DNA from 2 places in the Paenibacillus segetis genome. Region 2 is predicted to be linked to the other one. Evidence: riboswitches for the same ligand, from Rfam matches in the RefSeq annotation. Region 2 holds a riboswitch; the other holds the start of a gene.
The links. Region 2 has a riboswitch for cyclic di-AMP ahead of IEW05_RS22015 (CAP domain-containing protein). Riboswitches for the same ligand answer to the same signal wherever they lie in the genome.

Region 1 (8,380 bases), on a different contig from region 2:
AAATAGAAAATGCGATAGGTGTACCTGTTCAGATCGATAATAGAACTTATGCCATGTTTATGCGTCCTGATGCGAATGTACAGTTTGGTGAACTCAGGGTGTTCTTCGCGCTTTTGTTAGGAGCGGCAGTATTATTCAGTTTGCTCTTCTTGATGATTAGCACACTTCATATCGTTAGACCGATTACACGTCTTACTAAAGCTACCCAAGATATTGCCAAGGGGAAGTATAACCTGAAAGTGCAAACACGCAGACGTGATGAGATAGGGCAATTAGCGGAACACTTTACAATTATGAGTCAAGAACTAGAGCGGACTGAAAGGGCGAGACAGGAGTTTGTTGCTAACGTGTCGCATGAAATTGAATCTCCACTCACCTCAATTCAGGGTTTTGCTACAACCCTAAAGGATCATTCTATAGCACAGGACCAAAGGGTCCATTACCTTTCGATCATAGAGGAGGAGAGCAGACGTTTATCGTTACTCAGCAAACAATTACTCACTTTATCGACATTGGATTATGATTCTAATGCATTGCATGTGAAGAGATTTAATTTACGTACGCAGATTCGTCAAGTCGCTCAAATTATGGAGTGGAAGCTTACGGATAAAGAATTATTTCTGAAATTAAGTGTGCCAGATATATATCTTTATGCGGATGAAGATTTAGTACATCAGGTATGGATGAATCTTATAACGAATGCAATCAAACATACACCAGCAGGCGGTAAGGTAACGATTTCAGCAGAGGTTCAAGGGGAGCAATGCATCATTTCCGTATCTGATACAGGTGAGGGCATTGCAGAAGAGGACTTGCCGAACATTTTTGATCGATTCTATAAAGCGGATCGGGTGCGCACCCGTGAAACTAACGGTACAGGGCTTGGGTTATCCATTGTGCAAAAAATTGTTAAAGTTCATAAAGGGAGTATTCAAGTCACAAGCAAGGTAGGGGAAGGGACCATCTTTAAGGTCATTTTACCTTATAAAAGGTAATTCAAAAGTCATCGTAATTTGTAATTTGTAAATTGTAATTTGTTATTCATATTCCGTTCATCATTCCCTCCTAAACTAATGACATAGAGATAAGGAGGGAAATTGAATGTTCTTAGCATTAAGAGAAATGCGCCACTCGAAGGTTAGATACATTTTTATTGTAGTTATTATGTTATTAGTCTCTTTTCTTGTTCTGTTCGTAACCGGACTTGCGAAGGGGTTAGCAGACGCTAATATTTCAGCTATCCAAAGCATGCCAAATAATCATTTCGTATTACAGGGGGATGCGGAGCAAAAGTTCAGACGTTCTCAACTGGGCGAAGATGATTTGAATAAGGTCCGTTCGTTGGTGGGAGAAGAGAAGGCGACACCTATTGCCATGCAAATGAGTACCATCACAGTTGATGACCTTGATTCGAAAAGTGATGTTACTTTCTTTGCAGTAGATATGGCGGGGGCACTTTCACCGAAAGTTGTGGAAGGGGAAAAAGTCACTAATGAAGAAAATGGCAATGTCGTTGTAGATTCTACGTTGGTCGAGTCGGGCTTGAAAATTGGCAGTACCATTAAGGATCAAATGACAGGTATGACATTGACCGTTACAGGCTTTGTTGACAATCAGTCTTATAGTCATACTCCGGTTGTATATATGAATATTCATGACTGGCAGGCGATGAAGGCGAAGATGTCTATGGACCCTGAGGTACTTAAATCTTCATTATTCAATGCGATCGCTTTAAATGTTACATCTGATCAAGTAACGCAGCTATCTGATGAACTTAGCTCAATGGAAGTGGTTACCCAGAAGCAAGCTATTTCAAATATTCCGGGATACGCAGAAGAGCAAAAATCACTCTTGATGATGATTGCCTTCCTCTATGTGATCGGTGCTTTGGTACTTGCGGTCTTCTTCTATGTTATAACGATTCAAAAGACAAGTCAGTTTGGTATTCTAAAAGCGATGGGAACCAAGACGGCATACTTGGCAAGAAGTGTTGTTGGACAAGTACTTATTTTATCCATTATAAGTTTAAGTTTAAGTCTATTGTTGACTTGGGGTGTTAATTCAGTCCTTCCTGAGTCCATGCCATTCCAGATGAATCTATCTACAGCTTTATCTACAAGTGGTCTATTTGTGGGTATGTCTTTATTAGGATCACTGATATCAGTAACTCAGGTTGCTAAAGTAGATGCATTAGAAGCTATTGGGAGGGTTGGAGCATGAGTGCAAAACTAATCATGAATCAAGTCACAAAGACTTTTGGTGATGGGGATTTAAACGTCTCTATCCTTAATCAACTAAATCTTGAGGTTAATGAAGGAGAATTTATCGCGGTTCTTGGTCCATCCGGATCGGGTAAAAGTACATTCCTATCAACCGCAGGGGCGTTGCTGAGTCCAACAAGCGGAGAGATTGTTCTAGACGGAGAATCACTGACGGGAAAGAGTAAACAGGAACTTACATCGATCCGCTTGCACAAAATTGGATTTATGTTTCAAAGTGCCAATTTACTTCCGTATTTAAAAGTGCAGGAACAACTGTTATACGTTGCTAGTCTAACGGGGATGCACGCCAAGGAAGCGAAAGATCGGGCGGCTCAGTTGCTGAAACGGCTGGATATATGGGACCGTCGCAATTATTATCCTGAGAAGTTATCTGGTGGGGAGAAACAACGTGTGGCGATCGCACGGGCATGGATGAACAATCCAGCGATTCTACTCGCCGATGAGCCAACAGCAAGTTTGGATTTTAAGCGGGGTAGACAAGTGGTGCAAATGATAGCTGATGAAGTGAAGGCAGAAGGTAAATCTGCTGTCATGGTCACACATGACGAACGAATGTTGGAGTGGTGTGATCGTGTGTTACACTTGAAGGATGGCGTGTTAGTATAAAAGTTTGATCAAGGGTATTCCTTAAGTCATGTAAATGGCTTAGGGGATACCCTTTTACTTTTGCGCAAGGTTGACAAGTCTTATTTGATCAAGATTTTTACGTGGCAGGACCTGCATCGTACTTGCTTTAACTCTTGCCCGTTCACGTATCATGATGAGCTGTTCCTTTAATGTAGGAATACTGTTACTAAGAATGACTGATATTTCGATAAGTGGAAGCTTCAATCCATACCATAGAAATTCCAGTGCTTTTTCGTCCAACGTTGGAGTATCAGGAGAAAGAAGCTGTCTATCTACATCTACCACCCGTTCAGTGCATTGACGAATACAGCTTTGATAAGCATGTAATGAAAATGTTTTAGGATCCCAATTATCTTGAGCAAAAGGTTCACAGAGCTCCAGGAAGGTATTTGTAGTTACTTGTTCTGCAGCTGTGTTGTCCTCCAACAACAAATAACTAAGGGCGTATAGAGAATCTGCGTACATTTTTACGTAATGGACATATTTCCTATTGTTGAATGGGTGTTTGTTAATCAAATGAGTAGTCATCATCTTATATTCCTTTCCAAAATAACAGGTTGATTGTTAACTTATAGCAACGAGAAGTATGCTCGTTCATTTGGAGTAACAAAAAAACCGCAGACAGAGGAGGACCTCTGCTGCAGTTTGCGGATTCAGGTACAAATAAGCCTGGCGCAAATGCGTGGCAAATCAAGGGTCTCTCTCTATGGCTTACGAGGTTAGCTGTCGGATTCGGGCCGTGAGAGTCGCCCTACCTCATGAGAACTAATCATTCTCCGTCGGATTCACCCCAAGTAGGCCAGCTCGGCCTGATGGTTCCCCCGTTTCCCGCGGTTGCAGGAATTCAGCGTGTGTTTCATCAGAATGATACTATTTCTTGATTCCCTTGTAAAAAACAAAAGATATCTTATTGGCCGTAGTTAAGCCAAATTCGGTCAGCAACAGAAGAAAAAGTGACTAAAAGCACATTTGTGGCCTTATACAAGGCTTCTATCTTCCTCAAGCTCGGTTTCTTGATTTCTTTACTTCTGATATGCAGATAGCTAATTTTTCACTCCTGAAAAGTAGTAATCACAATAATTGAGGTTTATTCGATAAATGCCTTAGAACTGTGAAAACAAGAGATATAAAGAGATTAGATAGTAAGTAAGCGTTATCCAATATGTATTTGGTTTCGATTTTGCTTTTTTTTGCCAAGGAACGCATTTTACAAGAAATCTGCTTAGAGAGTATGATTACACCTGTTTCCATAACATAACTGAATATTTGATCCGCTTAATTTCCGTTAAGGAAAGCGGGGGAACCAACAATTGACTACCGATGTGAGAGTCGGAAGTCAGTTATGGGGTGAATCCTGTAGAATGTGAGGCAATTTGCATTTATACAGGTAGGGCAACTCTCACTGCCCGAATCCGACAGCTAACCTCGTAAGCGTATGGAGAGAGGATGAGTGCAATGTGACCCCATGTAGAGTCACAGAGGATTTCCTCTGTGGCTCTTTACTGTACCTTTTTATGAAAAATGGATGTAAAGGTAACGTCTAATGACGCGATGCAGCTATATTCAGACTGTGTCCGAAAATGACGATGGTCACAAGATCGTTCGGAGATTTTCGTTGCCTCCTTATGTACTTGAGAAGGGGAAAAGATAGATATGGCGGATCAAAATGAATATGTACTTGTGTGGGCACCAACAAAAGCAGGAGAACTTTTCATTAAATTATTGAAATTCAAAGGGATTAAGGTTGCGGGGTTAACTAACAATCAGGCAGGAAAAAATCGGCTAGAAGAATTGGGCATTGAGCGTTTTGTATTGGTGGATACAAATCATCAGAACACTTGGATTCAACCATCTTTTCCGGTGGGCAAAGTGTATTTGTTCGAAAGTAGCCTAACATTATGTTGCCGATATATTCAAATGTGTCGTACTTGGACGAGAAAACCGATTTTTGTTATTACAACATCTTTAAATCCAAGATTAGTCTATAAAGGGCTCGGGGCGAAATATGTCATATATTCACACAGCGGGGATGTGTCTTTTTTGGCAGACAAATCCGCACAGCTAGACAATTGAAAGGACTGAAAAGACCATGATGGATCTGTATATGGTGGCTGCATTAGTCGTGATTTATGGTTTGTTCTATGGATTTATGCACTGGTGCGAAGGTGTAGTTCAGGATAGGGAGGAATGATTTGTGATTCTGATCATAGCTGTTACCGTTCTATTGTTCATGTATCTAGTATATGCCCTGATCTATCCGGAGAAATTTTAATTTCATATCGCATTATTCTAGTAAAAGCATAAAAATTTAGGCAATTTAGGCCTAATTTAAGGAGGGTCAGTCATTCATGGGCATTTTGCAAATTGTAGCTGTTATCGTAATCCTAATGCTGCTGGTTAAACCAATGGGTACTTATTTATATCATGTGTTCTCCAATGAACCGAATCGTACGGACAAAGGGTTTGCTCGAATTGAAAAAGGCATTTATGCCTTGATTGGCTTAAAAAAACGGGACCGAATGTCCTGGAAGAAATATGCGATAAGCTTTATTTTGACGAATATCGTTCTAGTGGCTTTCAGTTATATATTCCTTAGATTACAGCGGGGGCTCCCGCTTAACCCTAACGGAATTGGGGATATGGAGCAGACACTTAGCTTTAATACGGTAATCAGCTTTATGACTAATACGAATCTGCAGCATTATAGCGGGGAAACAGGGCTTTCCTATTTCTCGCAAATGGCAGTTATTACGATGATGATGTTCACCTCGGCGGCTAGCGGATTTGCGGTTGCAGTCGCTTTTGTTAGAGGGATTACCGGTCAAAAGTCGGTGGGTAACTTCTTCGAGGATTTCGTTAAAGCACATATCCGTGTGTTCATTCCATTAGCGTTGCTAGTTACTCTAACACTGGTTGCATTACATGTACCACAGACACTGAAGTCGACGCTCGAGGTCACTACGCTCGAGGGGCAAACCCAGCAAATTGCCATCGGCCCTGTTGCTTCACTGGAATCCATTAAGCATTTGGGTACGAACGGTGGAGGTTTCTTTGGTGCTAATTCGTCGCATCCATTTGAGAATCCGAACCCGCTCACTAACGTGTTGGAAATGTTATCGATGTGGGTGCTACCAGCATCCCTCCCATATATGTTTGGTCTGTTCGCTAAGAACAAACGTCAAGGTTGGGTAATTTTCTCCGCCATGATGACGTTGTTTGTCCTGTTTCTCTCATTGAACTACTATGCTGAAAGCCATGGGAATCCGGCGATCAATGCCATGGGGATCAATGCTTCACAGGGGAGTATGGAAGGTAAGGAGGTCCGTTTTGGCATACCACAATCCTCACTGTTCACCACGGTAACAACGGCAGCTACCACGGGGAGTGTAAATAACATGCATGATACCCAGACTCCATTAGGCGGAATTACCCCGCTAGCGTTGATGATGCTAAACAATGTATTTGGAGGTAAGGGTGTTGGGTTAATCAATATGCTGATGTATGCCATCTTGGGCGTATTCCTCTGTGGTCTAATGGTTGGTCGGACACCCGAATTTCTTGGTCGAAAGATTGAGGCGAGGGAGATGAAGCTGATTGCGATCGCGATCTTGGTACACCCTCTAATTATTCTCGTACCAACGGCTGGAGCCTTCCTGACCGATCTCGGCAAAGGTGCGATTACGAATCCCGGCTTTCATGGGTTATCGCAGGTATTGTACGAATATGTGTCTTCCGCGGCTAATAACGGCTCGGGATTTGAAGGACTTGCTGACAATACATCCTTCTGGAATATTACGACAGGGATCGTCATGCTAGTAGGCCGCTATATATCGATGATCGCTATGATGGCGGTAGCTGGTTCACTGCTTCGCAAGAAGCCGGTTCCAGAGACAATGGGTACCTTCCGTACAGATAATCGCCTTTTTACCGGCATTCTGATCGTTACGGTGCTGATTATCGGTGCGCTGACCTTTTTGCCGGTCATTGTGCTCGGTCCAATTGCAGAATATTTGACCTTACGGTAGGAAGAGGGAGAACAAAATGAGTACTTTAAAAAGAAAAAAGCTGCTGACCGGACCCATACTCCTAAGCGCTGTTAAGGATAGTTTTATTAAGCTTAATCCGGTAACTCTGATGAAGAATCCAGTGATGTTCGTCGTTGAGATCGGGACAATTATTGTTTTGCTCATGGTGTTGGCACCGGGATACTTTAACGCCGAAAAATCGATGGGCTTTAATATTACCGTGTTGTTCATCCTGTTGTTCACTGTACTGTTCGCTAACTTTGCTGAAGCGTTAGCTGAAGGACGCGGGAAGGCTCAGGCCGACTCGCTCAAGAAGACGAAACAAGATATTACAGCTAATAAATTGGTGGGAACGGTACTGAAGACTGTATCTTCCTCCGAGCTCCGCAAAGGAGATTTCGTTATCGTCAGCCAAGGTGAATTAATTCCTGGTGATGGCGAGGTTATAGAAGGCTTAGCTTCCGTGGATGAATCAGCTATTACTGGTGAATCGGCGCCCGTAATTAAAGAAGCTGGTGGTGACTTTAACTCCGTCACAGGGGGTACACGGGTTGTTAGTGATGAGATTAAAGTGCGAATTACAAGCGATCCTGGTGAATCGTTTCTAGATCGGATGATCTCCTTAGTAGAAGGGGCCAAACGCCAAAAAACACCGAATGAAATCGCACTGAATACGCTCCTAATCAGTCTGACAATTATCTTTTTGATTGTAGTAGTTACCTTGCGCCCGATTGCGGACTATCTAGGTATTGAACTGGATATTCCTGTTCTGATAGCCTTATTAGTCTGCTTGATTCCAACAACGATCGGCGGACTACTCTCAGCGATTGGTATTGCAGGTATGGACCGAGTTACGCAGTTTAACGTGTTGGCCATGTCGGGGAAGGCCGTTGAGGTGGCTGGTGATATCAATACGATGATCTTAGACAAGACAGGTACGATTACATTTGGTAACCGGATGGCGAGTGAATTTGTTCCAGTAGGGAATGAAACGACAGCTGAACTTACCGCATGGGCGGCGATTAGCTCCTTGAAGGATGAGACTCCTGAAGGACGATCGGTCATTGAATTAGCTAAAAAGCTGGAATGTAGCTATGACGCTAGTCTTGGAGATGGCGGGGAATTCGTAGAGTTTAAGGCGGAGACGCGGATGAGTGGTATAGATCTGCGTGACGGTCGCTGCGTTCGTAAGGGGGCGGTAGACTCCGTGAAGAAATGGGTATTGTCTAATGGCGGACAGATACCAGATAACCTAGATAGTAACTCAGATGCCATTGCTAGGTTAGGGGGAACCCCACTTGCTGTTGCGGTAGACAACCGGATTTATGGACTCATTTATTTAAAAGATACCGTGAAGCCTGGCATGAAGGAACGTTTTGAAGAGATGCGCTCGATGGGGATCAAGACGATTATGTGTACGGGTGACAATCCGCTAACCGCAGCGAC
Region 2 (8,380 bases):
AAGGTAATGCAAATCAGTAGAATAAATGCGATAATCTCGCCAATCGTCATTTTTCGCTTGGAATCACCTTTTATTTTTGCAGGGTCAATGGTGACATGCGGATTTTTCTCAATCACGGCGTTACTCATTAATCCCGTCCCCCCTCATAGTAGACGAATCGATTCGATGATTTCATAATGATCACTGTTACGATAAGTATGGCAACCAACAGTAACCAAGCCATCGCAGAGGCATACCCGAGCCGGAAATCCTTGAATGCGCTTACGTAAACGTTAAATACATAGAATCGTGTTGAATAGTTTGGACCACCCTGTGTCATAACGTAAGCTTGCGTAAATACCTGGAACGACTCAATGACCGCCATAATCAATTGGAATAAAAATACTGGAGAAATCATCGGGAACGTTACGCTCCAGAATGTCTTCCATTTACTTGCTCCATCCAATCTAGCTGCCTCAAGCAAACTTGCCGGAACGCCCTGCAAGCCAGCCAAGAAGATAATCATCCCGCCACCTACACCCCAGAAGGTCATGATGATCAAGGCCCACATTGCAAACTTTTCATCTAAGAACCATGCCGGTCCCTTCACTCCAAACAATGAAAGAATGTAGTTGAAAATCCCTGCTTCAGGATTAAAGATCCAGAACCACAATAGTGACATCGAAACGCCGGAAATCATACTTGGAAAGTACATTGCGGTACGGAAGAAACCACGTGCTGGAATTTTCATATTAATGAGCATTGCAAAGATTAGAGAAAGGAATAGTCCTAGAGGAACACTTATGAAAGTGTACTTCAACGTTACTACAATCGATTTGTAGAATAACTCATCTTGGAACAGCTCTCTAAAGTTATCCAAGCCGACAAAAGTTGGCTTACTGATAATGTCGTAATCCGTAAAACTATAATACAGCGATGATAAAATTGGATATAACGCAAAGACTAAAAATCCGATTAACCATGGCGCGATAAATAGGTAGAAATAGAAATTCTCGCGTTTGGATTCAGATAATTTCATCCTTACAATCCCTCCCCTTTTGTATTTTGCAATGCTCTAAAGTTAATCATAAAGTTAAAGGGCTTTAACTTTATATGCTATGAGATAATAATAATCATATTCGTGTCATTTGACAATACTTTTTTAAATTAAGTGAATTTATCTACTCAAAACCCATTTGTAACCGCTTCATCCCCTATGTTACCTATTTGAAAAATTAATCACAAAGTTTACCGTAGATATCGAATAGAATAAAGTAAGGGTTTACATTATGTTCATATAACATGTATGTAACATTTAGTGTTATATATTTGAGGGATATGATTTTTCGATCTGAATTATATCTTGTTTTATTTAATTTATTGTGTTAGTTTATATAACATTTAAATTATCTCCCTTATCTTTAAATACGTCTTTAGACAACCTTCTCTACGACCCGCTTATTCATTCAATGAACCCTTGGATGTTTGTCGAAAATCCTGTCTGTTATATCAGATTAAATTAAAGCGATTAAACTTTATGGGGTAATATTCTCTAAATATTCTCTAACATCCCCCTATGGTGCAACTCCATTTTTAACTCATAAAAATAAAGCCTCCATGATTACTACAAAAGCAGTAACCCTAGAGGCCTTGTTTTCTTTTATCTAATTCCACTTAATATTGAATTTGATACTTATATGTTTAATTCATCGGAGCGTCGAGGCGCACCCGTAGATTCTCTAACAATCAGCTTTGGATCAAACTCCGAAATTACATTTCGTTTAGGCGGTTCCTTGATCAATTTCAGTAGCATCTTCACTCCTTGTCTCCCGATTTTCTCAACCGGTTGACGAACCGTTGTTAGAGCTGGATGGAATTCTTCGGAATAAGATTGGTCATCAAATCCAACGACCGAAACATCTTGAGGAATACGTATACCTTCATTCTTAAATGCATCTATGATGCCAAATGCAATGAAGTCATCAGCAGCAAATACAGCTGTGGGTAATTGACCTGAATCAATCCACCGCTTCGCAATCTGGTAACCAGAAGTAATACTAAACGTTCCTTGTTCAATACCAAACGGTTGCAGTCCTGCCTCTTCGAGCGCAGCAATGAAGCCCCGCTCCCGTTCTCGACTACTAAGGAGAGATTCAGGCCCACTAATGTGTGCAATTTGAGTATGTCCAAGATCTATCAGATGCTTCGTCGCATCGTAACCGCCTTTGTAATTATTGACGATGACCGAAGGCACCGAAGGATTACGCTGCTGATTATCAAGAATAACAAACGGGATTTTCCGCTTCTTAAGCTCCATTATATATACGTCAGAATTTGTCGGTGACAATAGGATGACTCCGTCCACTCGATCTTCCTGAAACATAGAACGGTAGAACATATCTTCATCCTTCGAAATCGAAAGTGCCAAGAAATAATCATGCTCCGCTAAACAGTCGTTGATTTCTGTAACTACCGCATCGAGAGCAGTATCATGTAAGGTGTTCAATATAAGCCCAATGATGCCGGTTTTACCGCTTGCTAGGCTTCGAGCAGACGCATTCGGACGATAATCCAAATCCTTCATGGCCTGCAACACTTTTTCTCTATTCTTCTCACGTACGGAAGTCGCATTATTGAGCACTCTAGATACCGTAACGACCGATAGCCCCGATTTCTTGGCTACATCGAAAATACTAACTCTCATGACAAACCGCTCCTGTTTAACGCAATTTAACTTAAACATACCACATTTTGAGTGATTTTTCACATGTAGAGTAAGGATTTACTCTATATATCCAGTTTTATACGAAAGGGAACGATATCATCATTTCGCTTCTACTATATCGTAATAAAAAAAGCCTGCAGAGTTAACTGCAGACTTCTATCTTTAAACTCGTATTATCCAATAAATTCTTGTACCCATACACCATTGTAGTAAGCAACACCTATAGTTGTATAGTTTGCACTTAGGATGTTCTGACGGTGTCCAGCACTATTCATCCAAGCATTCATCACTTCTTCTGGTGTACGTTGCCCTTTGGCAATGTTCTCACCAGCAGTACGGTATTGAATACCTTGTGATGTCATTAGATCAAATGGAGAACCTAAAGTAGGTGAATTATGGTCAAAGTAATTGTTGTTGTACATATCTTTTGCTTTGATCATGGCTACATTAGTAAGCGCAGCATCGGATTTCAAGGGTTGAAGTCCTGCTTTGGCACGTTCTTGATTCACTAGATTAACCACTTGCGCAGCAAAACTATCCTTGTCACCTTTATCCGTATTATCTGATCCGTTATTTACAGGTGGTTGGCTTGGTTTATTGGTCTCTGGTTTGTTTGTCTCTGGTTTGTTTGTTTCTGGTTTGTTTGTTTCTGGTTTGTTTACTTCTGGTTTATTGGTCTCTGGCTTATTTGTTTCTGGTTTACTAGACTCAGGTTTGCTAGATTCAGGTTTACTATTATCTGGAACATTAGCATCAGGCACTGTAACAGTTGGAAGTTTTATATCGAGACCTAACTTCTTCAATAGGTCGGACAAACTTTGCTGATTCAGTTCTCCTCCCTGCAGTATCGTATAGAAGTTAGAGCCACATGTATTAAAATTGATCATTTTTTGATTAGGGGCTTGAGTTGCATCATTCTGCGCAGCAGCCATAGTAGGACTAGCCGCTAAGACAGGCGCTAATACAAGTGCTCCTGTAATCACAATATTTCTAACTGTATTTCTCATATAGTAAATCTCTCCCTTTGTAGCCTACGAGGTTAGCTGACGGGTTCGGGTCAAGGTGGATCCCCTTATCGCATACTTGCGACTTCACCCCAATTGGTGGTTCCCCCGCGCTCATATGAGCTTCGGCCTGATTTTTGGTACGTTCACATGGTAACATGGATCCCTACTCATATCACTTCAAAATTAATGTAAATTCATACACATATAGCCATAGAAAATATATGAAAATTTGAAAATCTTCATTAAAATCGCAACATTTTTCGAGACTTCACCGTCTAGGACTATGTAAGCAAGCCCATTTAGGCTTAGGTTTAGATCAACATTCCAAACAACTAAGGTGCAATATCAACACAAATAATGGAGGTATGACAAATGAACAAAATGTATAAAGTATTAGCAACAGCATCCATTTTAACGTTGGCAGCTATGCCGCTCGCGGCAAGTGCACAGGATGTACCACCTGCAACAACGAATCATGGAGGAACCATTCTTAATCAAGTTAAAGTTGTTCCTGGTACCATGGGCCAAATCACAAATTTTGTGAACGATAAAACAGGGAAATTCATTACCGTAACTGGTCGTGGTCTTGCTCCAACCGATCAAAGTGAGATGATTCTATCTATCACCAAAGATACAAAAATTATAGATTCTAAAGGCAAAAGAGTAGCTTTACAAACAATTATCGATGAGAAAAAGGTTGTTAAAGCATTCTATGGCCCGAACATTACAAAGAGTATTCCAGCACGTGGAACTGCCCTAACACTTATTGTTCAAGACCAAAGTTTCACAGCAATTGACGGCAAGGTATCCGAAGTGAAAGAAAATGGGATTGTCGTAACAGGTAAAGATATTTACAATTCATACGAAGATACGATTGTATTGCATTTTGCTAACAAGGCTGTAATCTTGGACCAAAACGGCAAGGCGATCAATGCAAGTGATATCCAAGTTGGTATGAGTGTAAAAGCATTCTATGGTCCTGCTGTTACAATGAGTCTTCCACCACAATCCACAACAAACTATGTCGTGGTGAATACTGAAGTAGAAGAGTCGGTTCAAGAGGAGGCGCCAGGTACGGACGGTATCATTACAAATGTAGAGAATAACAGAATTACCCTTGTCGGCAGCCCGATGGAGCAAGGTGGCGTAGATTATGTTATCCTGTCGGTTGATGAAACAACTCAAATCGTCAACGAAGAAGGTACATCATTAACTGCAGATGCATTGAAAGCTGATATTGCTATAGAGGCTTTCTACGGTCCAGCGATGGCCCTAAGCTTCCCAGGTCAAACCCATGCGAATAAAATCGTGGTTAAAGAATCCGACTCCATTAAAGTCGAAGGCACAATTATGGCATCGGAGAATCAATCCAAAGACCAAGTCTATGTAAATGTTGGCTCTGACAAATCTATTAACAATGATGTAATTCTGAACATCACAGAAGATACCAAAGTCATCTCCCTATTTGGTGGAGATAACGAATTGAAAGCAGGCATGAAAGTTGTCGCTTACCATTCACCAATCATGACCCGGTCATTGCCAGGTATCACTAATGCTAAAATTGTATTGATTACACAGGATGACAGTGTAGTTGCGCCTAAGTAATTACCGAACTGTGTGTAGTAATTCTAGCCTTCTATGATAGAAACAACACAAATAAGAAGAGCACCCTTCGAGGTGACTCTTCTTATTTGTCTAAATGTTAAGAGCTACCAACTAATCGTTTAATCCTTTCCGGTAAGTCCCTGGAGTGACGGTATAGTTCGCACGGAATATCCGATTAAAATAAGTATAGCTACCAAACCCAGCAACCTCAGCAATGTGTTCCAATGTCATGGTACTTGATTTCATCAAGTCCAATGCATAGGATAAACGCAACTTATGAACATATTGCAGGATTGAAACTCCATACTCTTGCTTAAATACCCCCATTGTTCTTGATACACTCAATCCCACATGCTTGGCAATCTGCTCTAGTTCAATACTACTCGTTGCATTTGATTCCAGATAATGCCTAATACGTAGCGCATGATAAGCAGAAATGGAGGTAGGCTCCGACACTTCCGACAGCGCCCGATCTATCATATAGCAAAGTGCCTTCAACAGTGTAACCTTCAGCACACTTGAACCGCCATCCAATCGACGTTTCTCTAATATTAATTGATGCCATAGCTCCCTTAGCCTGCTCTCATCCGATACACGTGATATTTGTGGACGAGCCATCTGTCCCCACCATTCATCTAGCCATTTCCCATCGCAAAACACATAATAATCAGCACTGAATCCTGAGGTGTTCGTCTCAAGATCAATACGCAAATCGTACAGGTCTCCAGGGCGCAGCAATAACAAGTCCCCTGGTCGCATAATATAGGTCCCAGATGTCAAAATGACCTGACTTGTCCCTTCAGCCTGGAAGCGAAAAATGAAGCATTCTCTGTCCCTGCTCTTGTTATTTTGAAAATAAGTTTTGTGTATGGAATACTCGCACAATATTACTTCAAGCTCATTTCCCACTCCTCAACACCTCTATTCTTTAAAAAGATATTATCATATTGTTCATGTTTACAGATATATTGTTTCTACTATTATCCATCCGCTCTTTTTATAATTAAGCCATATATTAATGAAGGAGCTGAGATCAAGACTATGCACAAAGTACGTGTAATTCAAACTGCTCAAGGCACTGCGGATCGACTCACTGAACAAGAAGCTCTCACTTTCACTCCTGATCTTGATGAGCGCGAGAATCAATTGATTAACATCTATGACGATATTGAATATCAGGAAATTATCGGATTTGGTGGCGCATTGACGGAGGCTTCGGCTGTAACCATCACCAAGTTAAGTGAGGATAAACAAGAGGAGATTCTTCGTGCTTATTTCGATAAAGCATCTGGAATCGGATACACCTTCTGTCGCTCTCATATCAATAGCTGCGACTTTTCATTAGGAAATTACACCTATGTAGAAGTTGAAGATCCTAGCTTGGAAAGCTTCGATATCTCTAGAGATCGTGAAGCTATTATGCCGCTGATCAGTAAAGCTGCTGATATGGCTGGTAATGAATTTAAGTTGTTTGCTTCACCTTGGAGCCCACCAGCTTGGATGAAGACTAATAGAGAAATGAACAACGGTGGCAAATTAAAACCAGAGTTTCAAGAGACTTGGGCACAATATTTCGTTAAATATATTCAAGCTTATGAAGCTGAGGGTATTCGTATTTGGGGACTTAGTGTGCAAAATGAAGCGAAAGCTAAACAAATTTGGGACTCCTGTATTTATACAGCCGAAGAGGAAAAAGACTTCGTCCGGGATTATCTAGGACCTGCCCTTGAAGATAATGGGCTGTCTCACATAAAAATAATGATTTGGGACCATAATAAAGAGCGAGTATACGAACGTGCTAAGGTTGCTTTTGAAGACGTAGCCGCTTCTAAATATATTTGGGGGATTGGCTTCCACTGGTATTCCGGCGACCATTTTGAAGCACTATCTGCTGTTCATGATCGTTTTCCAGATAAAGCGCTGGTATTTACCGAAGGCTGCCAAGAGGGTGGCGTCCATCTGAATTCTTGGAAGACTGGAGAACGTTACGGTCATGATATTATGGGTAATCTGAACAATTGGATGTCCGCTTGGACCGACTGGAATATCGTACTGAATGAGCAAGGTGGACCCAACCATGTAGGCAATTATTGTGATGCTCCAATCATTGCGGATACGATTCAGAATGAAGTCATTTATGAAAGTTCGTATTATTATATCGGACAATTCAGTAAATTCATCCTTCCTGGTGCGAAGCGAATCGCTGTAAGCAAATATACCGATCAGCTTGAAATAACCTCCTTCAAAAATCCGGATGGATCCATTGTTGTCGTTGTCTTGAATCGGACCGATAATGAAATTCCTTACGCTTTGCGTTATCGCGGACAACTCGCTGATACCGTGTGTCCTCCACATGGAATTCAGACACTGATCTTTTAATAATTGGTTAAGTGAAAACCATAGAAGAAGCCCCCGAAAGGTACTTTCGGGGGCTTCTTCTTGATTTCTTCTATGATACAGTTAAAACTGTACGCTAAACCCATTATATCTATGAATTCCCGTCCCGAATTTTACGAGATCCTGTTCTCTAAGTTCTTTAACTGCGATTTTCACTTCTTGTAATATAGCAGGTTCGAGTCCTAAGGTATTATGGGAGCCATAAACTTGTGTAACATTAGGTATATTCGATATTCTGTCCAGCGAATTAATGAGATCAACTGGATTAGTCGACGGATAGAAGGCATATATAGGCGTGTCATCATAAAGCAAATCACCAGTAAACAAATATCCTTTGGTAGTGTCAAAAATCGAGATATGACCTGGAGAATGCCCAGGTGTATGATATATAACTAACTGTCTGTTGCCTAGATCGATTGCATCGCCATCTTGTAAGTAACCAGTTGGAACTCCTTGAAAGGGCTTGTACGTATTTGGATTAAATGATTCTGGCGTAGGTATCGTAATATCTCTACCAATATCTCTTCTTATTTGTTCAATGGACATCCCCTTAATCCCATTGATCAGCCAATCCGCATCTCCTTCATGAACATAAATTTCTTCAAATTGTCCGTGGCATCCAATATGATCCGTATGAACATGCGTAGTGAACACCATAATCGGTAGA

Region 1: linked by a shared signal. The riboswitch ahead of IEW05_RS12000 (DUF4218 domain-containing protein) and the one ahead of IEW05_RS22015 (CAP domain-containing protein) in region 2 are both predicted to bind cyclic di-AMP.

The regions. Positions count from the first base shown of each region.
Region 1 covers NZ_BMFT01000001.1:2,575,759-2,584,138, reverse strand. Annotated here, with positions in the region: gene IEW05_RS12020 (sensor histidine kinase) at 1-995, shown strand, start outside; gene IEW05_RS12015 (ABC transporter permease) at 1,102-2,220, shown strand; gene IEW05_RS12010 (ABC transporter ATP-binding protein) at 2,217-2,888, shown strand; gene IEW05_RS12005 (hypothetical protein) at 2,943-3,374, opposite strand; cyclic di-AMP (ydaO/yuaA leader) riboswitch at 3,603-3,769, opposite strand; cyclic di-AMP (ydaO/yuaA leader) riboswitch at 4,172-4,359, shown strand; gene IEW05_RS12000 (DUF4218 domain-containing protein) at 4,563-4,982, shown strand; gene kdpF (K(+)-transporting ATPase subunit F) at 5,104-5,181, shown strand; gene kdpA (potassium-transporting ATPase subunit KdpA) at 5,258-6,934, shown strand; gene kdpB (potassium-transporting ATPase subunit KdpB) at 6,951-8,380, shown strand, end outside.
Region 2 covers NZ_BMFT01000004.1:240,633-249,012, reverse strand. Annotated here, with positions in the region: gene IEW05_RS22030 (carbohydrate ABC transporter permease) at 1-128, opposite strand, end outside; gene IEW05_RS22025 (carbohydrate ABC transporter permease) at 128-1,018, opposite strand; gene IEW05_RS22020 (LacI family DNA-binding transcriptional regulator) at 1,673-2,683, opposite strand; gene IEW05_RS22015 (CAP domain-containing protein) at 2,878-3,711, opposite strand; cyclic di-AMP (ydaO/yuaA leader) riboswitch at 3,718-3,849, opposite strand; gene IEW05_RS22010 (peptidase) at 4,084-5,316, shown strand; gene IEW05_RS22005 (AraC family transcriptional regulator) at 5,428-6,225, opposite strand; gene IEW05_RS22000 (glycoside hydrolase family 30 protein) at 6,358-7,695, shown strand; gene IEW05_RS21995 (MBL fold metallo-hydrolase) at 7,777-8,380, opposite strand, start outside.